4 regions of the Streptomyces sp. CS113 genome follow, and region 2 is predicted to be linked to each of the others. Evidence: riboswitches for the same ligand, from Rfam matches in the RefSeq annotation. Region 2 holds a riboswitch; each other region holds the start of a gene.
The links. A riboswitch is a leader RNA that binds a small molecule or an ion and turns the genes downstream of it on or off. The one in region 2 is predicted to bind cyclic di-AMP.

Region 1 (5,427 bases), 2.3 Mb from region 2:
CGCGCCCGTCGACCACGGCACCGAGCCCGGCCCGTACGACGGCGAGTTGGCCGCCACCGGCGAACTCCCCACCGTGACCGCCCTGCTGGACGACCAGGAGGAGGTCACGCCGGCCGCCCGGGTCCCGGCTGCCCGCACCGGCTCGCGCGCCGGAGCGCGTTCCCGTCGCCGCCAGCCCGCCAAGCGCTCCGCGCTGCTGACCATCGCCGTGCCGTCGGCCTGCGTGATGAGCGTCGCCGGTATCGCGGCCGCGTCCGTCGGCAGCCTGACCGGCGACGAGGGTGCGGACACCGCGGCATCCGCGCCGGACCCCGGCAACGCGAAGGCCGCGCCGGTGAAGCCGTCCGCCGCCAACAACAAGCTGGACACCCAGCTCACCAGCCTGGCCGCCGGAGCGGACGACTTCGCCGACCGGGCCAGCCGGACGCAGGAGCGCATCGACCTCAAGGCCGAGCAGGCCGCCGAGAAGAAGCGGGCGGCGCAGGAAGCGGCCCGCAAGGAGCGGCTGCGCCCCAAGTTCGCGCTCCCGGTGAAGCAGCACGGCCTCAGCGCGTACTACGGGCAGGCCGGCATCAACTGGATGTCCTCGCACACCGGTATCGACTTCCCCGTGCTCCAGGGAACGACGGTGATGGCGGCGACCGACGGTACCGTGCGGACGCAGTTCAACAGCGCGTACGGCAACATGATGATCGTGACCGCGAAGGACGGCACGGAGACGTGGTACTGCCACCTCTCCAGCTACCAGGTTCCCTCCGGCACCACCGTGAAGGCCGGCGACGCGATCGCGTACTCCGGCGACTCGGGCAACTCCACCGGCCCGCACCTGCACTTCGAGGTGCGCCCCGCGGGCGGCTCGTCGATCGACCCGCTCCCGTGGCTGCGCAGCCACGGCCTCAACCCGACGTGACGCCGTAACGTCTCAGCAGATCGCCGGGCCCGTCCCCGAGCCGGTCCCGGGCCGGTCCCGGACCGGTCCCGGACGACCGTCCGGGACCGTGCCGCGTGGCGTCGAACCGCCCCTCAGAGCTTCTCCACCGGCGCGTACCGCAGCAGCAGCCGCTTCGGCTTGGTGTCCCCGAAGTCGATCGTCGCCTCGGCGTTGGACCCGGTGCCCTTGACCCCGACGACCGTGCCGAGTCCGAACTGGTCGTGCGTGACGCGGTCGCCGACCGCCAGCGAGACCGTCGGCTGCTCGGCGCCGGCCGACCTGCGGGTGGCGAAGCCGGACGCGCCCGACGCCGACGAGCGGGAACGCGACGACGACAGCGACGCCGCCACGCCCGAGACCGGCGCGGAGGGCGCGGGACCGTTCGCCCCGGTCCGCTTCCACTCCAGGTGCGGGGCCGGGATCTCCTCCAGGAACCGCGAGGGCGGGTTGTACGACGGCTGGCCCCAGGCGCTGCGCAGCGTCGACCGGGTCAGGTAGAGGCGCTCACGGGCGCGCGTGATGCCGACGTAGGCGAGGCGCCGTTCCTCCTCCAGCTCCTTGGCCTGGCCGAGGGCGCGCATGTGCGGGAAGACGCCGTCCTCCATGCCGGTGAGGAAGACGACCGGGAACTCCAGGCCCTTGGCGGTGTGCAGGGTCATCAGGGTGACGACGCCGTCGCCGTCCTCCTCGTCCGGGATCTGGTCGGAGTCCGCGACGAGCGCGACCTTCTCCAGGAAGTCGGCCAGGGTCCCCGACTCCTCGCCCTCGGCCTGCTCCTGCTCGAACTCCAGGGCGACGGCCGCGAGTTCCTGGAGGTTCTCGATGCGGGTCTCGTCCTGCGGGTCGGTGGAGGCCTGCAACTCCGCGAGGTACCCGGTGCGTTCGAGGATCGCCTCCAGGACGGTCGCCGGTCCGGCGCCGGACTCGACGATCGTACGGAGGTCCTCCATGAGCGTGTTGAACCGCTTGACGGCGTTCGCGGAGCGCGCGGCCATGCCGTACGCCTCGTCGACGCGCCTGAGCGCCTGCGGGAAGCTGATCTTCTCGCGCTGGGAGAGCGCGTCGATCATCGCCTCGGCACGGTCGCCGATGCCGCGCTTGGGGACGTTGAGGATGCGGCGCAGCGGCACCGAGTCCTCCGGGTTGGCCAGCACCCGCAGGTAGGCCAGGACGTCCCGGACCTCCTTGCGCTCGTAGAAGCGGACGCCGCCGACGACCTTGTAGGGCAGGCCGGTGCGGATGAAGACCTCTTCGAAGACACGGGACTGCGCGTTGGTCCGGTAGAAGACCGCGACGTCTCCGGCCTTGGCCTCGCCCGCGTCGGTGAGGCGGTCTATCTCGTCGGCGACGAACTGCGCCTCGTCGTGCTCGGTGTCGGCGACGTACCCGGTGATCTGCGCGCCGCTGCCCTGGTTGGTCCACAGGTTCTTCGGGCGGCGGGACTCGTTGCGCTCGATGACGGCGTTGGCGGCGCTGAGGATGGTCTGCGTGGAGCGGTAGTTCTGCTCGAGCAGGATCGTCGTCGCGTCCGGGTAGTCCTCCTCGAACTGGAGGATGTTGCGGATGGTGGCGCCGCGGAAGGCGTAGATCGACTGGTCGGCGTCGCCCACCACGCACAGCTCGGCGGGCGGCACCTCGGCCTCCGGCGGCACGTCGACGGGGTGCTCCGAGGGCACGCCGACCAGCTCGCGCACCAGGGCGTACTGGGCGTGGTTGGTGTCCTGGTACTCGTCGACCAGGACGTGCCGGAAGCGGCGGCGGTAGTGCTCGGCGACGTCCGGGAAGGCGCGCAGCAGATTGACCGTGGTCATGATCAGGTCGTCGAAGTCGAGGGCGTTGGCCTCGCGCAGCCGCGACTGGTACATCGCGTACGCCTGGGCGAGGGTCTTCTCGAAGCCGTCGGCAGCCTGCGCGGCGAAGTCCTCCTCGTCGATCAGCTCGTTCTTCAGGTTCGAGATCTTGGCGCTGAAGGACTTCGGCGGGAACTTCTTCGGGTCCAGGTCGAGGTCGCGGCAGACCAGCGCCATGAGCCGCTTGGAGTCGGCGGCGTCGTAGATCGAGAACGACGAGGTGAAGCCGAGCCTCTTCGACTCGCGGCGCAGGATGCGCACGCACGCGCTGTGGAAGGTCATCACCCACATCGCGTTGGCGCGCGGGCCGACGAGCTGCTCCACGCGCTCCTTCATCTCGCCCGCGGCCTTGTTGGTGAAGGTGATCGCGAGGATCTGCCCGGGGTGGACGCTCCGCTCGGCCAGCAGGTGGGCGATGCGGTGGGTGAGGACGCGGGTCTTGCCGGAACCGGCACCGGCCACGATGAGCAGCGGGGAGCCGGAGTGGACGACGGCGGCCCGCTGGTACTCGTTCAGCCCCTCCAGGAGCGCGGCGGCGTCCAGGGCGGGGCGCGGGGCGCCGTCCCGGTAGTGGGTCTCCCGCTCCGGAGGCGCGTCGAACTTCCCGCCGAACAGATCGTGCGGCACCGGCTCCGGTCCGTGCTCGTCCTCGGGCGGCGGCGGGGGTTCCTCCTCGTGACCCCGGGGGGTCTGGAGGCTCGCCAGGAAGCTGTCGTCAAAGAGGCTGCTCATCGCTCTCCGAGTCTAGGGCGCCCCACCGACAACCCGGTGCCACCCCGGAAAATGCCCACCGCTCCCGGGCGCGGACACGCCCTGCGACCAGCGGAACCACGAAGAGTGACGCCCATGACCGCCCCGGAGGCACCCGAACAGAAGGTCACGAAAATGTATCGGGCATATCACCCACCAACCTTCACAGCGGCCACACGAGTTGGCTACGGTGCGGGGCAGGCCGCTCGACCCCCTCCGGCGAACCTCGCCGGGCCGCGCGGCCTCCGCCGAGTCCGGTACGCCGCACGGCAGCCGGAGCCGGGGACCCAACCGAGAACTTTGGGGTGAATCGGCGACACCGCCCTCCGTGAGGGACGGACTCGCCGTAGGGCAACCCTTCCGCATCACACCGCCCGAACCCGACAGCTAACCCGGTAGGCGGAGCACTGGAAGGAGTCGCCTCCTTGGCGTCGCACCGCAAGTCGCGTCCCACCGGTCCCCGCGTCGCGGGCATACGGACCCCGGCCCTCGCCACCGCGGCCCTCACCTCCGTCGCCCTGCTGTCCCAGACGGCGAACGCCACGCCGTCGGACGACCGGCCGACCCTCGAAGAGGTCGAGAAGAAGGTCGACGACCTCTACCGCCAGGCCGGGTCGGCGACCGAGAAGTACAACGCGGCCAAGGAGAAGACCTCCAAGCAGCGCAAGAAGGTCGACACCCTCCTCGACGACGTCGCCCAGCGCACCCAGAAGCTCAACGACGCGCGCGAGGAGCTGGGTTCCTTCGCCTCCGCCCAGTACCGCACGGGCGCCTCGGTCCCGGAGACCGCGACACTGCTCCTCGCGGACTCGCCGCAGGACTACTTCGACCAGAACCAGCTGATGAACCGGCTCACCGGCCGGCAGAAGACCGCCGTCGACGACTACGTCACCCAGCAGTCCGACACGATGAAGAAGCGCCGCGAGGCCACCGAGAGCCTCGAGACGCTCACCGACTCGCAGAAGGACCTGAAGACGGCCAAGGCGACCGTCCAGAAGAAACTCGCCACCGCGCGGGAGCTGCTCTCGGAACTGACCGCCGAGGAGAAGGCCCGGCTCGCGGCGATCGAGAAGAAGAAGCAGCAGGAGGCCGCCCGCAAGGCCGCCGAGCTGGCGAAGCGGCAGGCGGCGCAGGAGGAGGCCGAGCGCAAGCGCCGGGAGGAGGCCGCCGAGCAGGAGAGCGGCTCCGGATCCTCGGGAAGCTCCGGCGGCACCGGCACGTCGGAGTCGGGCTCGTCGACGCCGGGCACCTCGAACGGCACCAAGGCCGAGAAGGCGATCGCCTTCGCCCGCGCCCAGATCGGCAAGCCGTACGTCTGGGGCGCCACGGGCCCCGGCTCCTACGACTGCTCGGGCCTCACCCAGGCCGCCTGGAAGGCCGCGGGCGTGACCCTGCCGCGCGTCACCTACGACCAGGTCAACGCCGGCACGACCGTCTCCGTCTCCCAGGCACAACCCGGTGACCTGGTCTTCTTCTACGACGACATCAGCCACGTCGGCCTGTACATCGGCGACGGCATGATGATCCACGCGCCGAAGCCGGGCGCGTACGTCCGCGAGGAGTCGATCTTCTACGACGGCGAGTCGTCGATCTACAGCGTGGTGCGCCCGGCCTGATCGCCGCGGGTCCTTAGCATCGGGCCCATGTCATCGGCCACCCATCCCTCCGCGCTGCGCGCCTGGTGGGCGCAGCGTCCACCGGCGGCCGGGGCCGCGGTGATGGCGACCGGCATCGTGTCGGTCGCCCTGCATCTGACGGGCCGCGAGGTCCTGTCCCGGATCGCCCTGGTCCTGGCGTGCGCCGCCTGGCTGATACTGGCCGCGAACTTCGTCTACCTGCTGCTGGCCGACCGGGCGCAGTGGGTGAAGCGGGCCGGGACACCGGGGGCGCTCACCG
Region 2 (5,427 bases):
CGCCGACCTGACCCGCTTCGACTGCCCGCCGCTGCCCGGGCTGCTGGCCGAGAAGCTGCTCTCCTACAGCCCGCACCTGGACCGCGTCTTCTTCGGCAACAGCGGCACCGAGGCCGTCGAGACCGCCCTGAAGTTCGCCCGGTACGCGACCGGCAGGCAGCGGATCCTCTACTGCACGCACGCCTTCCACGGACTGACCGCCGGCTCCCTCTCCGTCAACGGCGAGGACGGCTTCCGCAAGGGCTTCGCGCCCCTGCTGCCCGACACCGCCGTCCCGCTCGGCGACCTGGACGCCCTGGCGCGCGAGCTGAAGAAGGGCGACGTGGCCGCCCTCATCGTGGAGCCGGTCCAGGGCAAGGGCGTGCACGAGGCCCCGCCCGGCTACCTGCTCGCCGCTCAGGAACTGCTGCACCGGCACAAGGCGCTGCTGATCGCCGACGAGGTGCAGACGGGCCTCGGCCGTACCGGCAAGTTCTACGCCTACCAGCACTCCGACGGGGTGGAGCCCGATCTGGTCTGCGTGGCCAAGGCGCTCTCCGGCGGCTACGTCCCGGTCGGCGCCACCCTGGGCAAGGACTGGATCTTCCAGAAGGTGTACTCCTCGATGGACCGCGTGCAGGTCCACTCGGCGAGTTTCGGGTCCAACGCGCAGGCCATGGCCGCCGGGCTCGCGGTGCTGTCGGTCATGGAGAACGAGCAGATCGTGGCGAACGCCGCCGCGGTGGGGGAGCGGCTGAAGTCCCGGCTCGCCGGGCTGGTGGACCGGTACGAGCTGCTCGCCGACGTCCGGGGCCGCGGGCTGATGATCGGCATCGAGTTCGGCCGCCCGCAGTCCCTGAAGCTGCGCAGCCGCTGGACGATGCTGCAAGCCGCGCGGAAGGGGCTGTTCGCGCAGATGGTGGTCGTGCCGCTGTTGCAGCGGCACCGGATCCTGACCCAGGTGTCCGGCGACCACCTGGAAGTGATCAAGCTGATCCCGCCGCTGATCATCGACACCGCCGACGCCGACCGGTTCGTCGACGCCTTCACGGACGTGATGGAGGACGCGCACCACGGCGGTGGCCTGATGTGGGACTTCGGCAAGACCCTGGTCAAGCAGGCGGTGGCCAACCGCTGAGTCCGGCCCGGCCCGGCCGTCCGTGCGGCGGACCGCCGGGCCTTTGCCCGTGAGGCAAGAAATTTGCCTGGTGGGCAAGGTTCGGGCTGAATGGAGGCATGAGCGCCTCCGAGACCGGTCCCGCCGGGGGGACCGTCGCCGCCGTCGCGCCGCAGCTGCGTGAGCTGCGGCGACGGGCCGCCCTCACCCTGGAGACCGCGGCCCGTGCCGCGGGACTCTCGCCCGCCCACCTGTCCCGGCTGGAGACCGGGCAGCGCCAGCCCTCGCTGCCGATGCTGCTCTCCCTCGCCCGCGTCTACGGTACGACCGTCGCCGAGCTGCTGGGGGAGACGGCCGCCGACCGGGACGCCGTCGTGCGCGCCGCCGACATGGAACCCACGAGCGCGGGCGGCTGGACGTACTACCGGGCCGGAGCGCCGGGCCGCGGCATGCACGCCCTGCGCGTCCAGGTGCCGTACGGCTCCCAGGGCGACGTCGTGCGGGTGCACCCCGGTGAGGAGTGGCTCCACGTCCTCAGGGGCCGGTTGCGGCTGCGCCTCGGCGACACCGAGCACCGGCTCACCGTGGGGGACGGCGCGCACTTCGACTCGATGACCCCGCACCGGATCGCCGCCCAGGACCCCGACGGGGTCGAGCTGCTCTTCGTCCACACCCTGCTGCAAAGCCCGGCGGCCGCCCTGTGCCTCGGCCCGGCCGCCGGCCCGAACCCCGGAGAGATGCCATGAGTACCATGCAGGAGAAGTTCCCGCGCGCCCTGTGGGTGCGGCTGATCATCTACATCGCCCTGGGGCACGTCTTCGGCGGCTTCCTCTACCTGCTGTTCGAGGTCGGCGCCAAATAGCGCCGTCCGCGGGCGGGTGCCGGGTGCCCCGGCTCAGTCCAGCATCCGCTCGCGCAGCCGCTCCCGGGTCCCGGCGGTGAGCCGCAGCCCCTTCTCCAGGTACGCGTCGACGCCGCCCCACGTCTCCTCGATGGTCTCGAAGGCCGCCGCCAGGTACTCGGCGCGCGCGTCGAACAGGGGGCTGAGCAGCTCCATGACCTCGGGGGAGTAGGCCGCGGCCGCGGAGCCGCTGCGGCGCACCTTGTAGCGGCGGTGCGCGGCGTTCGACTTCAGGTAGTCCTCGACGACGGCCTCGCGCTCGACCCCCAGGGCGAGCAGCGTGACGGCGATGGACAGGCCCGCACGGTCCTTTCCGGCCGCGCAGTGCATCAGCGCGGGGACGCTGTCCTCGGCGAGCGCGTGCAGGATGCGGGAGTGCTCCGCCGTGCGCTCCGTGACGATCGAGCGGTAGGAGTCGATCATCCGCTGGGCGCCCTTGCCGTCGGCGAGGATTCCGTGCAGCTGGTCGAGGTCCCCGTCGCGGACCATCTTCCAGAACTCGGCGCCGTCGGCCGGATCGCTCAGCGGCAGGTTCACATTGCGCACGCCGGGCAGCTCGACGTCCGGCCCCTCGAGCTTCTGGTCGGCCGCGTTGCGGAAGTCGAAGATCGTGTGCAGGCCCAGCGAGGCCAGGAACGCGGTGTCCTCGCCGGTGGCGTGCGCCAGGTGGCCGCTGCGGAACAGCACCCCGGGGCGCACCCGCCGGCCGTCCACGGTCGGCAGTCCGCCCACGTCCCGGAAGTTGCGCACTCCGGTCAGCTCGGGCTCGGTCGACGGGACCTGCTGCGTCACGGGGGCTCCTCCCAGTCCACGCCGCCGCCGCTGCTCGCCGGCGGGCGTCCCACGACGATACGGCATGACCCGCGCGCGAAATCATGCTCCGAGGGATAGTGCGAGCCGATAAGAGCCTTCTGTCCGAATTGGTGCCTTCATAACAACTGGGCCTGAAATGGCGGAGGGTGGGTGAGGGGCGCGTGAGCAGCGTCATATCCGTGACCGTGTGTTGCCCGTCATGTTCACGTAATTCAGCTGTTTCTCAAGGCCTTTAAGGAAAAACGGCGCGACGGAAATCGACGCAGGGTTACCGGTAATTCCCGTAAAGGATCAATCGGAACACCGGACGGAGGAACCTCTCGCTTGTCCCTGCGCGTCCTGGTCCCTTACGTTCACCACCGATCCGGACGGACGCCTAATCCTGCCGCCGACCGGAGCCCGCACTCATCCACCACCCGTACACGGCAGGAGCGGGGGACCCACAGGTAGAACTGCCTGTTCCGGTTCCCGGAACGGCTTGGGGTAAAGCCGCGTTTCGGCGCGGCCGGGCATCTCCAGCCCGCACCCGACAGCTCACCTCGCAGGCGCCGGAGAGGAATTCGCCATGCCCGCGAAGGGTAAGCACCGCCGTACCAGGGCCATGCGCCTGACCCGCGCCATCGCCGTCGCCGGAACCGGTGGCGCCGCGCTCGCACTCCCGCTGATGGGTGCCGCCGCCGCCAACGCCGCTCCCGCGCACTCCGTTTCCGAGCAGGCCACGCAGTCCGTTCCGGCGGCGGCCAAGAAGGCCGCCGCCGAGAAGAACTCCGACTCGCGCACCTACACCGTGAAGAGCGGTGACTACCTTTCGAAGATCGCCGACGAGCAGCACGTCGACGGTGGCTGGAAGAAGCTCTACGCGGACAACCGCGAGGCCGTCGGTTCCGACCCGTCGCTGATCCACCCCGGTCTCGAGCTGTCGATCGGCGCCCAGGCCGCCAAGTCCGCGGCGCCGTCCTCCGCGCAGTCGGACAAGCCCGCGCAGAAGTCCGCCGAGAAGCCGGCCGCCGAGAAGCCGGCCAAGAAGTCGACGGACGCCGAGAAGGCCTCCTCCTCGGACTCCTCCGCCTCCTCGAACACCGGGACCCAGTCCGCGGGCACCACCAGCGGCTACACCTCCCCCGTCGTGGGCGGCACCGTCGGTACCCCGTACCACCAGTCCGGCAGCATGTGGTCCAGCGGCTACCACACCGGCACCGACTTCGTCGTCCCGACCGGCACCTCCCTGAAGGCCGTCGGCGCGGGCACCGTCGTCTCCGCCGGCTGGGGCGGCGCGTACGGCAACCAGGTCGTCATCCAGCTCGCCGACGGCCACTACGCCCAGTACGCCCACCTCTCCTCGCTCTCCGTCTCCGCCGGTCAGTCGGTGACGGCGGGTCAGCAGGTCGGCCTCTCCGGTGCCACCGGTAACGTGACCGGCCCGCACCTGCACTTCGAGATCCGCACCACGCCGGACTACGGCTCGGACATCGACCCGATCGCGTTCCTGCGCTCGCACGGCGTCTCCGTCTGACGACCGGACCCGCGCAGCCTCCGCGCCCCGAAGGCCGGACCCCGATCCCCGGGTCCGGCCTTCGGCGTGTCCGGCGTCCGGCGTATCCGTTCCCCGATGTATTCCGGAATTGACGAACACTTTAGGCGTGGCCTTTCTCACCGCCCGTCAACCCCTTCCTACGGTCGCGTAGGTCACATTCCAAGGTGAATCATGGGCGGATGTGGCAGACGATTCGAAGAGTGACAGCAGAGCAGTGATCGGGTCGTACGTGGCGGTGGGGGACAGCTTCACCGAGGGCGTCGGCGACCCCGGCCCGGACGGGGCGTTCGTCGGCTGGGCGGACCGGCTCGCCGTACTGCTCGCGGACCGGCGCCCCGAGGGCGACTTCACGTACACGAACCTCGCCGTGCGCGGCAGGCTCCTCGACCAGATCGTGGCGGAACAGGTCCCGCGGGTCGTCGCCTGCGCGCCGGACCTGGTCTCGTTCGCGGCCGGCGGCAACGACATCATCCGGCCCGGCACCGATCCCGACGAGGTCGCCGAGCGCTTCGAACTGGCGGTGGCCGCGCTGACCGCCGCGGCCGGCACCGTCCTGGTGACCACCGGCTTCGACACCCGCGGGGTGCCCGTCCTCAAGCACCTGCGGGGCAAGATCGCCACGTACAACGGGCACGTCCGCGCCATCGCCGACCGCTACGGCTGCCCCGTGCTCGACCTGTGGTCGCTCAGGAGCGTCCAGGACCGCAGGGCGTGGGACGCCGACCGGCTGCACCTGTCGCCGGAGGGCCACACCCGGGTGGCACTGCGCGCGGGACAGGCCCTCGGCCTGCGCGTCCCGGCCGAACCGGACCAGCCGTGGCCGCCCCTGCCGCCGCGCGGCACGCTCGACGTCCGGCGCGACGACGTGCACTGGACCCGCGAGTACCTGGTGCCGTGGATCGGGCGCCGGCTGCGCGGCGAGTCCTCGGGCGACCACGTGACGGCCAAGGGCACCCTGTCCCCGGACGACATCAAGACGCGGATCGCCGCGGTGGCCTGACGGCGGGGAGCGGACGGACCGCGTGCATGCCGCACGGGGTACGGCGGACGGACGGGCGTCAGCGCCGCGTGGGCGCCAGGGCC
Region 3 (5,427 bases), 3.9 Mb from region 2:
GGCTGCCCGCACGGGCAGCGGTGGGCGATGGCGCGCAGACCGCGCGGAGGGCGGCCGAGCTGCTGCTTGAAGGCCGCCACGTCCGCGTCGGTCGGCTCGGTGCGCGGGGTGGTCGGCGGGGGAGTCTGCATGACTGTCTTCTGCTGGTCTTCCTGTTGAGTCACTGCCGGAGCGGTCTGCGCCGCCGGTCCGGTCGGCGCGGCCGGTTCACTGCCGGCGGGCGGCGGCGTCGGCCTTGTCGACCCCGTCCCACACGTTCCGGTACCAGGGGCGGTCGGCGGCGCCGGCCTCGGCACGGGCCTGCTTGGCGGCGTCCGGGTCGACGACGACGAACCCCGTCTCCCCCGGCATCACGTAGTGCAGCCGCAGCCGGACCTGCTGCTCGGCGTAGGCGTCGTCCTGCCAGCGTGCCTTGAGGTCGCGCAGGTCCTCGACCCGCTGCCGGGTCTCCCGCTGCTCCCGCCGGAGATCGGCGATCTCGGCGCGCTGGGCGACGTACTGCCGTATCGGGTAGGCGAGCGCCACCACGAGCGAGCAGAGCACCATCGCGAGCAGCGCGGCCCGGCCGGTCAGCCGGGAGCGCCGGGCCTGGCGCTTGGTCTGCGAGCGGTAGACCCGGGCCGCGGTCTGCTCCCCGATGATCCGGATCCTGGTCGCGGTGGAGAAACGGTCCCGGTCCTTCACCGCCATGTGCCGCCTCCGTCTTCGTGCGTCGTCCTGCGCGCGTGGTCCGTGCTACGTGCGTACGTCCCCGCACACGGTACGGGACCGAGTACGGGGACGTACGTACGACGCTGCCTCTTACGGGGCCTTACCGGGTGGCGCTCAGCCCTTGAAGCGGGGGAAGGCGCTGCGGCCGGCGTACACCGCGGCGTCGTCGAGGATCTCCTCGATGCGCAGCAGCTGGTTGTACTTGGCGACGCGCTCGGAGCGGGCCGGGGCGCCGGTCTTGATCTGGCCGCAGTTGGTGGCGACGGCCAGGTCGGCGATGGTGACGTCCTCGGTCTCGCCGGAGCGGTGGGACATCATGCACTTGAAGCCGTTGCGCTGGGCCAGCTCGACGGCGTCCAGGGTCTCGGTCAGCGAACCGATCTGGTTGACCTTGACCAGCAGGGCGTTGGCCGAGTTCTCCTCGATGCCGCGGGCCAGGCGCTCCGGGTTGGTGACGAACAGGTCGTCGCCGACGAGCTGGACCTTGTCGCCGAGCTTGGCGGTGATGGTCTTCCAGCCGTCCCAGTCGTCCTCGAACAGCGGGTCCTCGATGGAGACCAGCGGGTACGCCTCGACCAGCTCGGCGTAGTACTCGGTCATCTCGGCGGCGGTGCGCTCCTTGCCCTCGAAGGTGTAGGAGCCGTCCTTGTAGAACTCGGACGCGGCGACGTCGAGCGCGAGGGCGATCTGCTCGCCGGGGGTGTAGCCGGCCTCCTTGACCGCCTCCAGGATGAGGTCGAGGGCCTCGCGGTTGGAGCCGAGGTTCGGGGCGAAGCCGCCCTCGTCGCCGAGGCCGGTGGCCAGGCCCTTCTTCTTCAGGACCTTCTTGAGGGTGTGGTAGACCTCGGCGCCCCAGCGCAGGGCCTCGGAGAAGGACTCCGCGCCGATCGGGGCGATCATGAACTCCTGGATGTCCACGTTGGAGTCGGCGTGCGAGCCGCCGTTCAGGATGTTCATCATCGGCACCGGCAGCAGGTGCGCGTTCGGGCCGCCCAGGTAGCGGAACAGCGGCAGGTCGCTGGCCTCGGAGGCGGCGTGGGCGACGGCGAGGGAGACGCCGAGGATGGCGTTGGCGCCGAGCGAGCCCTTGTTGTCGGTGGCGTCCAGGTCGAACATGGCCTGGTCGATCAGGCGCTGCTCGGTGGCGTCGTAGCCGACCAGCTCCGGGCCGATCTGCTCGATGACGGCGAGCACGGCCTTCTCGACGCCCTTGCCGAGGTAACGGCTCGCGTCGCCGTCGCGGAGTTCGATGGCCTCGAAGGCACCGGTGGAGGCGCCGGACGGAACGGCGGCACGACCCGTGCTGCCGTCGTCGAGGCCGACCTCGACCTCGACCGTGGGGTTGCCTCGGGAGTCCAGGATTTCCCGGGCTACGACGACGTCGATGGACGGCACGAGCATCTCCTTCTTCAATGTGACGCTTCGGTGTGACGCGCGGGTCCCGCGGGACCCGCGGCGGCTCTGCGGGACCGAGCCTAACCGGCTCCGGGCGATCGGCCAGCCGATCGCCCACCCGCTGGACAGAACCGAGAGTAAATTGTTTCCGAACGGAACAAAGGCGGAATGTGAAAATCCCGCCCCGGTGCGTACGGGGGAACACGCACCGGGGCGGGAGTCGCGGGGGCCGCCGCCGCTTACTTCAGGTGCAGCTGCTGGCCCGGGTAGATCAGGTCGGCGTCGTCGACGATGTCGTCGTTCAGCTTGAACAGCTTGGCCCAGCCGCCCTTGACGTCGTGCTCGTCGGCGATCGAGCTGAGGGTGTCGCCCTTGACGACCTTGTACTCGCCGTCGCCCTTCTCGACCTTCTTGCCGGTCGGGGTGGTGACGGTCTTCTTGGCGGGCTTCTCGGCCTTCGGCTCGGCGGCCGGACGCTCGGAGGAGCGGGAGGCCTTCTGCTCGGTGGAGCGCTCGGCGGTGGAGCCGCCGCTCTGGCTCTGCGAGCTCTCGGAGCTGCCGGAACCGCTGTCCTCGGAGCCGCCGCCGGTGTACGCGGCGCCCGACAGGCCGGTGCCGCAGACCGGCCAGGCACCCTTGCCCTGGCCCGCGAGCACCTTCTCGGCGATCTGGATCTGCTGGGACTTGCTCGCCTGGTCGGCGGTGGAGGCGTACTGCGTACCGCCGTAGGCGGCCCAGGTGGAGGCGGAGAACTGCAGACCGCCGTAGTAACCGTTGCCGGTGTTGATGGACCAGTTGCCGCCGGACTCGCACTGGGCGACGGCGTCCCACTCGGACGCGGTGGCGGCGGAGGCGTTGCCGGCCGCCATCAGCGGGGCGGCGACGGCGGCACCGGTGACGCCGGCGACGGCGATGACGCGGGTGGCCTTGGACGGACGACGGTGCTTGCCCTTGCCGGAAAACAGCATGGTTGATCCCCTCACCGACGCCTGCGAGGTGAGCTGTCGGGTTCGGGCCGGTTGAGTTGCCCGGCCGGGTTCCTCGCGGAACTCGGCTCCACCCCTAGCCGCTCCGGCTCAACTGCCCGGTGCGGCACTTACCTTGGGTCCCCCGCTCCTGCCTTCGGCGCTTGACGCGACGACTGTTCCCGTACGGCCGCTGGCAGGATTCGGCGTTGCGGCTGTCGGGGCCCGCGGTGGCGAGCGGTCATGACCGTAGACACGCGCTCCGCGGATTTTCAAAGACGATCACGGCTTCTGAGACCTATCTCTCACGAGATCCAAAAGGGACATACAGTCTCTAACCGTGACGCGAACTCCCCCTACTTTTCGCCCGATTCGCCCGTGACCGTGAGCGTCTGACCGGGCAGGATGTGGTCGGGGTCGGCGCCGACGACGGTCTCGTTGTCGGCGTACAGCGCGTGCCACCCGCCGTCGACCTCAAGGGAGTCGGCGATGGCCCAGAGAGTGTCGCCGGTGCGGACGACGTAACGGCCGTCCCCGGCCTCCCGCTCGTCACCGTCGCGCGAGGCGTGCCGGCCCGTCGCCGAGTCCGTACGGCCCTCTCCCGTCGCACCCTCGTCCGCACTGCCGCCGCGGTGCTTGCCGGAGCCGGACGAGCCCTCGGTGCCCTGCGGTTCGGCGCTGACGGAGGGGTCGGATTCGGCCGAAGTGTCCGGCTTGGCGGTTTGGTCCGCACCCTCGGACGAGGCGTCAGGCGACGCCGAGGAAGAGGCAGAAGAAGAGGGCGAAGGGGACGAAGAGGACGCTCCGGACGTCGACTCCGACGTGTCGGCCGCACCGGACGAGCCGGTCGATTCGGGCGTTTTGGTGGTCGTGGGCGTTTTGGACGACTTGGTGGTGTCCGTCTCCCCCGAGGCGTCCGTACCCTCCGACGCCCCGTCACCGGCCGCGTCCGAGCCGCCGCCCGCGACCCCGGAGTCGTTGCCCAGGCCGGCGAGCAGACCGCAGGTCGGCCAGGCGGCGATGCCCTGGTCCGCGTGCATCTTCTCGGCGATTCTTATCTGCTGGGAACGACTGGCCCGGTCGGCACTGGGGGCGTAGTCCAGGCCGCCGTACTGCTCCCAGGCCTCCTGGGACAGTTGCAGGCCGCCGTAGTAGCCGTTGCCGCTGTTCTGGCTCCAGGCGCCGCCGGTCTCGCACTCGGCCACCTGGTCCCAGGCCGCCGAGCCGGCCGCGTGGGCGCCGGTCGCGCCGAGCAGCGGAATCGCGATGGCAGAGCCGGTCACTCCGGCGGCGACGACCAGAGCGGGTGCCTGGCGGGGGCGGCGGTGACGACCGTTCCCGGAGAGCATGCGACGACCTTTCACAAGACGACGGGGACCACGCGGCGGATGACGCTCGACACCACGTTGATCCGTGAACGTATAGGGAGATCATCACTTGTCACAAGTTCATGCCGCGCAGATCACGTGAAGATCACAGAGTTGAGCGCGTGTCACTTTTGCGTCGGCGACGGACCGTTGCCGGCCGATGACGCGGGCGGGGTGAACGAGACGGGCAAGGTGCGCAGACCTCGCATGATGAGGCCGCCGCGCCACCGGAGTTCGGCCGGGTCCGCGGCCAGGCGGAGGTCCGGCAGCCGGGTCAGCAGCGTGGCCAGCGCCGTCTGCCCCTCCAGCCGGGCGAGCGGGGCGCCGAGGCAGTAGTGGATGCCGTGGCCGTACCCGAGGTGCTGGCTGTCGCGGCGGGCGAGGTCCAGGGTGTCCGGGTCGGTGAACCGCTCCGGGTCCCGGTCGGCGGCGGCCAGCACGACGAGGACGGGGTCGCCCGCCGCGACGTCCTGTCCGCCGATGGTCAGCGGCCGGGTGGCGAAGCGCCAGGTGGCCAGCTCCACCGGGCCGTCGTAGCGCAGGAGTTCCTCGACGCCGGTCTCCAGCAGGCCGCGCTCCCCGGCGGCCAGGGAGGTCTGGAGCCGCTCCCGCTGCTCGGGGTGGGTGAGCAGGGCGTACGTGCCGTTGCCCACGAGGTTGACCGTGGTCTCGAACCCTGCGAAGAGCAGGATGAAGGCCATGGCCGCGGCCTCGTTCTCGGTGAGGTGCTCACCGTGGTCGGAGGCGCGGATCAGGCCGGAGATGAGGTCCTCGCCGGGGGCGGGCTCGGGTGGCAGCGCGGCCCGCTTGCGGTGGATGAGGTCGGCGAGGTAGCCGCGCATCTTCTTCACCGACCGGGCTACACCGCCCCGCGGGCCCCCTTGGTGACGGATCATCATGCCCGCCCAGTCCCGGAAGTCGTCCTGGTCCTCGCGGGGGACGCCGAGCAGGTCGCAGATGGCGTAGATGGGCAGCGGGAAGGCGAAATC
Region 4 (5,427 bases), 3.4 Mb from region 2:
GCCACCGTACGGGCCGAACTGCCCGCGTATGTCCTGGCGGGATGGCTCACACCCGTGGAGCCGTACGCGCTCGGGTCGATGCGGGCCCGCCGCATCGCCCGGCAGTACGCCCGCCGCCACGCGGGGAAGGAAGGAGCGCGGGCGGTGGCGCGGTACGAGGCCTGCGCGACCTCGGTGGCGTTCCTGCGGCGGCGCGGACGCCGGGGCAGGGCGGGCGCCGACTTCACGGCGCGGGAGCGAGCGCTGCTGGAGGCCCTGTGGCACCTGCGGGGCGTGGCCCGCCCGGCGCTGGACTACGCGGCCCGGGCCACGGCACCCCCGCCGCCGCCCCTGCCGCGGCCGGTACCACCGTGGGCGTATCCATACGGCGGGGTGCAGGACGGCGGGGCGCAGGGCGTGTACGGCGCCCGAACGGCATCCGCCCCGTACGCCCCGCACCCCGCACCCACCCCGTACGCCCCCTACGCGCCGTACCCGCCGTACGGACCGCACGCGCCGTATCCCGCCCCCTCCGCGCCGTACGGCCCGCACGCGCCGGGCGGCCCGTACGCGCCGCCCGGACCCCACCGGCCGTAGGTCCGCGCCGTGCGGACGGTCAGGCGGACGCCCGGGTCAGCCGTCCGATCTCGTCCTCCGTCAGGCTCAGCCCGGCCACGCCCAGCAGGGCCGGCAGCTGTTCCACCGTGCGCGCGGACGCGATCGGCGCCGCCACCGTCGGCCGGGCGGCCAGCCAGGCCAGGGCGACCGTGGCGACGGGGGCTTCGTGGGCCGCGGCGATCTCGTCCAGGGCGGCGAGCACCCGGCGCCCCCGCTCCGTCTCCAGGTGCTTGGCCGCGCCACCCGCCCGCGGGCTGTCCACGTCCGTGCCGGGCCGGTACTTGCCGGTGAGGAAGCCGGCCGCGAGGGCGTAGTACGGCACGGCCGCGAGACCGGCCTGCTCGGCGAGGTCGCGCAGCTCGCCCTCGTACGTGTCGCGGGAGACCAGGTTGTAGTGCGGCTGGAGGGCGACGTACCGGGCGAGGCCCTCGCGGTCGGAGAACTCCAGGGACGCCGCGAGCCGTTCGGCGGAGATGTTGGAGGCGGCGATGTACCGCACCTTGCCGGCCTTCACCAGCTCGTCGAGCGCGCCGATGATCTCCTCGACCGGCACCTCGGGCTTGTCGAAGTGGGTGTAGTAGAGGTCGATGTGGTCGGTGCCCAGGCGGCGCAGCGAGGCGTCGGCCGCGGCCCTGATGTTCGCGGCGGACAGGCCGGGGTACTCGGGGTGCTGGCTGACCTTGGTGGCGAGGACGACGTCGTCTCGGTTGCCGCGGGCCGCGAGCCACTGGCCGAGGACGGTCTCGGACTCGCCGCCGCTGTTGCCGTCGACCCAGGCGGAGTAGGAGTCGGCGGTGTCGACGAAGTTGCCGCCGGCCGCCGTGTAGGCGTCCAGGACGGCGAAGGAGGCGTCCCGGTCGGCGGTCCAGCCGAAGACGTTGCCGCCCAGGGCGAGGGGGAAGACCTCGAGGTCGGAGGAGCCGAGCTTGCGCAGAGAAGTCATGTACCGAGTCAACAACCGCGTCGGAGCAGACCATCCCGGCACGCACCCGCGCGCACGCAAAGATCCCGCAAACCGGCAGCCCTGACGTCGGGGGGTTGCCGTCAGGACCGCCGGGGATCAGCGGGGCGATTCAGGGGCCGGGCGCAGCGGGGACGCGGCGGATCAGGGCGTGAGCCCCTTGCTCTGCAACCAGGCCATCGGGTCGATGCCGGTGCCGCCGTCGGTGTGGACCTCCAGGTGGAGGTGGGCGCCGGTGACGTTGCCGGTGGCGCCGACGCGGCCGATGACGTCACCGGTGGTGACCTTCTGGCCGACGCTGACGTTGATGGAGGACTGGTGCGCGTACCAGAGCTCCGTGCCGTCGTCGAGGGTGAGCACGGTCTTGTAGCCGTACGACCCGTCCCAGCCGGCCGACGTGATCGTGCCGCTGTGCACCGCCTTGAGCAGCGTGCCCGTGGGGGCGGCGAAGTCGAGCCCGGTGTGGTGGCCGGAGGCCCAGAGGGAACCGGCCTGGTTGAAGGTCGAGGAGATCGTGTACGAGGAGGTCGGCAGCGTGTACTGCTTGGCCAGCTTCGCGAGCCGTTCGGCCTCGGCCTTCTTCGCGGCCTCCTCCTCCGCCTTCTTCTTGGCGGCGGCGGCCTTCTCCTTGGCCTCCTTCTCCGCCTTGGCGGCGGCTTCCGCGGCCTTCTTCTCGGCGGCGGCCTGGGCCTCGGCGGCGGCCTTGGTCTCGACCTGCGCCTGCTGCTGCTCGGCCTGCGCCATGATCCGGGCCCGCAGCGACTCGCCGGCGTCGGCGGTGCCGGTGCCCTCGGAGCTGTCGGCGGCGACGGCCTGGGTGATGCCGCTGAGCGGGGTGGCGGAACCCTCGGGCTCCGGCTCCTCGTCACCGCCGGGCATGAGCGAGCCGACGTTCGGCAGGTCCGGCATCGAGATGGACACCGGCGGCTTGCCGGTCTGCGCGCTGGCCATGCCGCCCGCGCCGACGGCGGCTATGACACCGACGCCGAGGACGGTGGAGCTGCGGGCGAGCCCGCCGCGCTGCTTGGCGACGCGGTGCCGGCCGCGCACGGGGCGGATGGACTCCGCGGTGGGGTTCCACTCCTCCCAGGGACCCTCTTCGGCGCGGGGGGCGTCGTAGCCGAAGGTGTCGGTGCCGTGCCCGCTGGGCACGAACGGGGCCTCGGGGGCAGGCCGGTTGGACGCCACGTGGGCGTACTCCTTTCCTTCCTTCCGCCTACCGGGTTAGCTGACGGGTTCGGAGCAGGAAGGTCTCCTACGGGTGTCTGACGGCCGTGTCTCCACGGCGTCATACGCCCGATTCACCCCAATGTGGTGGTTCCCCGGTTCCCTTGCGGGATTCGGCGCGTGCGCACGGAGCCGCCTTCTGTGACGGCTGGGACGACCGCGCTGCGTTATCGAACGTTAATAGACGCGAGGCTCCGATTCCAAGCCGTTCCTCTTGATCATTAACGGATACGGCCGGGACGTACCCCTCACGACCGGTGAAAACCGGGCGAGTTGACCCCGCTTCAGTATTCCCCTTCACGTCAGGTTTTTCTGACGGTGTATCAGTTGTTATGCGGAGGGGGGTCGTACTGTCACGGCTCGTGACAATGATCATGGTCGCCGCGCCGGGGCCGCCGTACGGCGAGCAGTGCCATGTCGTCCGCCATGCCGCCCCCGGAGTGCCGGCGCACGTCCTCGGCGAGGGTGTCGAGCAGGGTCTCCGGATGCGGGAAGACGCGGCCGGCCAGCCGTGCCTGCGGATCGTAGAACTCGCCCTTCGCGTCCCGGGCCTCGGTCAGTCCGTCGGTGTACAGCAGCAACGTGGCCCCGCCGGGGAAGGCGACCTCCTCCGCGCGGTCGGGCCACACACCCAGCTCGCCCATGCCGAGGGGCAGCGCCGACTCGCGGGCGGGCAGGGGCCCGAGGGTGCCGTCGGCGTAGAGCAGCAGGGGCGGCGGATGGCCGCGGTTGACGATGCGGACCGTCCCGTCGCCGTGCGGGAGTTCGGCGAGCACGGCGGTGGTGAAGCCCTCGAAGGCGTCCAGTCCGTCGCGCCGGGTGCCCTCGCGGGCCAGCGCCCGCTCCAGGCGCTGCGCCACCGCCTCCAGCGTCGCCTCCTGCTCGGCGGCCTCGCGGAAGGCGCCGATCACGACGGCGACGGCGGCCACGGCGCCCATGCCCTTGCCGCGCACGTCCCCGACGATGAGCCGGACGCCGCGGGCGCTGTCCTGCACGGCGTACAGGTCGCCGCCGATGAAGGCGTCCGCCTGCGCGGCCTCGTAGCAGACGGCGATCTCGAAGCCCGCGATCCGCTCGGCGGGCTGGGGCAGTACGGCGCGCTGGGCGGCCTCGGCGATCTCGCGGACCGACACGAGGCGCTCGCTGCTGCGCCGGACCAGGCCGTTCACGATGACGGCCAGCACGGCGACCGTGGCGATGGTGATCAGCTCGGTCAGGGAGTCGACGTAGTGGATGACGCCCTTGCCGAACTGGAGGCCGATGACGACGGCGACCACGGCGACGCCGGTGAGCGCCGTGCCGCGCCGCGAGTAGAGCGGTGCGGCGACCAGGGGCGCGGCCGTGTAGAGGGGGCCGGCGGTGAAGTACCTCGGGGTGAAGACGTCGTACAGGATGGCGACGACGATCAGCAGCACGGGGAGCGCGTGCACGAAGGCGCGCCCGTACCCGGTCCGCCGGCGTGGTGGTGGCGCCGGGGGCGGCGGAGGCTGCGGTTCGTCGCCGAGGCCCGGGTCGGGCACGGGATCGCCGGGGAGTCGGCCGCCGGCTCTGGCGTACGCTCCCTCGTCGTCCACGTCACCTGGCCGCACCACTCGTCTCCCGCCGCCCCGTACGTCCGCGCCGGCACGTCCGCGCCGCTTGCCGTCCCGGACTCCAGGTTTCCGGGAGCGGGGGCGGGCGGCGAGCGGTGAGGGGCCGACCGGATGACACGGAACACCTACGGAAACGCACCGAGGGCCGGAACCCTTTCGGATTCCGGCCCTCGGCCTTCAGTAGCGGGGACAGGATTTGAACCTGCGACCTCTGGGTTATGAGCCCAGCGAGCTACCGAGCTGCTCCACCCCGCGTCGTTGTGTTCACCACTGTACGTCATCCCGGGGGCGGAATGCACATCCGTATCTCCTCACCCCTGTTTCCCTACCCCTCCAGGTGGCGGTTGGGCGCCTTCGCCCGCTCCGCGTACTCGTCCAGTACGACGACGGCGGCACCCGCCGCGGTGAGCACCCCGCTGCCGTCCGCTCCCGCCACGAAGGTGTCCGGCTCCCGCCAGGCCGTGACGACGCGGCGCACCCCGGCGTCGAGGATCAGCCGGGCGCAGGGTGTGGGCCGGGAGGCGCGGCGGGCGCAGGGCTCCAGGCTGCTGTAGACGGTGGCGCGGGCGAGCCGCGGGTCGCCGGGATCGACCTTCGCGAGCGCGGCCTCCTCGGCGTGCACGACCGGATCACCGCCCTCCCGCGAGTACCCCCGCGCCAGCTCGCTCCCGTCGGCGGCGACCACGACCGCCCCCACGCTGAACGCGGTGTCCGACGGCGGACACAGCTCGGCCAGCTCACAGGCGAGCGCCAGCCAGTGCCGGTCGGCGGCGGCACGGTCGCCGGTGCCGGGAGCGGTGGGCAGGTAGCGGTTCAGCACGACGTCCTCGAGCCGCCGCGACTCCACCAGCCGCAGCCGCCCGCCCTGGTAGGCCCCGGGCCCGAACAGCCGGGGTGCGGCCGGGTCCCCCACGAACAGCGGCGCGAGGACGAGGTGCAGTTCGTCGGCGAGCCCCTGCTGGAGCAGCTGGGTGTGGACGGTCCCGCCCCCTTCGACCATGAGCCGCCGCACGTCCCGCCGGTCGTGCAGGTACTCCAGCGCCGCGGTCC

Region 1: it holds a riboswitch for cyclic di-AMP, as region 2 does, so the genes downstream of both, B9W62_RS15080 (C40 family peptidase) here and B9W62_RS05240 (M23 family metallopeptidase) in region 2, are expected to answer to the same signal.
Region 3: it holds a riboswitch for cyclic di-AMP, as region 2 does, so the genes downstream of both, rpfA (resuscitation-promoting factor protein RpfA) here and B9W62_RS05240 (M23 family metallopeptidase) in region 2, are expected to answer to the same signal.
Region 4: it holds a riboswitch for cyclic di-AMP, as region 2 does, so the genes downstream of both, B9W62_RS20450 (M23 family metallopeptidase) here and B9W62_RS05240 (M23 family metallopeptidase) in region 2, are expected to answer to the same signal.

The regions. Positions count from the first base shown of each region.
Region 1 is NZ_KZ195574.1:3,482,765-3,488,191, forward strand. It holds gene B9W62_RS15070 (peptidoglycan DD-metalloendopeptidase family protein) at 1-910, shown strand, start outside; gene pcrA (DNA helicase PcrA) at 1,024-3,513, opposite strand; cyclic di-AMP (ydaO/yuaA leader) riboswitch at 3,768-3,950, shown strand; gene B9W62_RS15080 (C40 family peptidase) at 3,957-5,147, shown strand; gene B9W62_RS15085 (tellurite resistance/C4-dicarboxylate transporter family protein) at 5,175-5,427, shown strand, end outside.
Region 2 is NZ_KZ195574.1:1,211,763-1,217,189, reverse strand. It holds gene B9W62_RS05260 (aspartate aminotransferase family protein) at 1-1,117, shown strand, start outside; gene B9W62_RS05255 (helix-turn-helix domain-containing protein) at 1,216-1,842, shown strand; gene B9W62_RS05250 (DUF6126 family protein) at 1,839-1,958, shown strand; gene B9W62_RS05245 (tyrosine-protein phosphatase) at 1,992-2,789, opposite strand; cyclic di-AMP (ydaO/yuaA leader) riboswitch at 3,214-3,371, shown strand; gene B9W62_RS05240 (M23 family metallopeptidase) at 3,376-4,323, shown strand; gene B9W62_RS05235 (SGNH/GDSL hydrolase family protein) at 4,559-5,344, shown strand; gene B9W62_RS05230 (TetR/AcrR family transcriptional regulator) at 5,403-5,427, opposite strand, start outside.
Region 3 is NZ_KZ195574.1:5,154,532-5,159,958, reverse strand. It holds gene B9W62_RS23060 (DUF501 domain-containing protein) at 1-131, opposite strand, end outside; gene divIC (cell division protein DivIC) at 208-690, opposite strand; gene eno (phosphopyruvate hydratase) at 826-2,106, opposite strand; gene rpfA (resuscitation-promoting factor protein RpfA) at 2,346-3,074, opposite strand; cyclic di-AMP (ydaO/yuaA leader) riboswitch at 3,078-3,244, opposite strand; gene B9W62_RS23040 (transglycosylase family protein) at 3,428-4,420, opposite strand; gene B9W62_RS23035 (cytochrome P450 family protein) at 4,564-5,427, opposite strand, start outside.
Region 4 is NZ_KZ195574.1:4,596,294-4,601,720, reverse strand. It holds gene B9W62_RS20460 (PrsW family intramembrane metalloprotease) at 1-576, shown strand, start outside; gene B9W62_RS20455 (aldo/keto reductase) at 596-1,540, opposite strand; gene B9W62_RS20450 (M23 family metallopeptidase) at 1,703-2,746, opposite strand; cyclic di-AMP (ydaO/yuaA leader) riboswitch at 2,758-2,914, opposite strand; gene B9W62_RS20445 (PP2C family protein-serine/threonine phosphatase) at 3,139-4,359, opposite strand; tRNA gene B9W62_RS20440 (tRNA-Met) at 4,559-4,632, opposite strand; gene B9W62_RS20435 (dihydrofolate reductase family protein) at 4,703-5,427, opposite strand, start outside.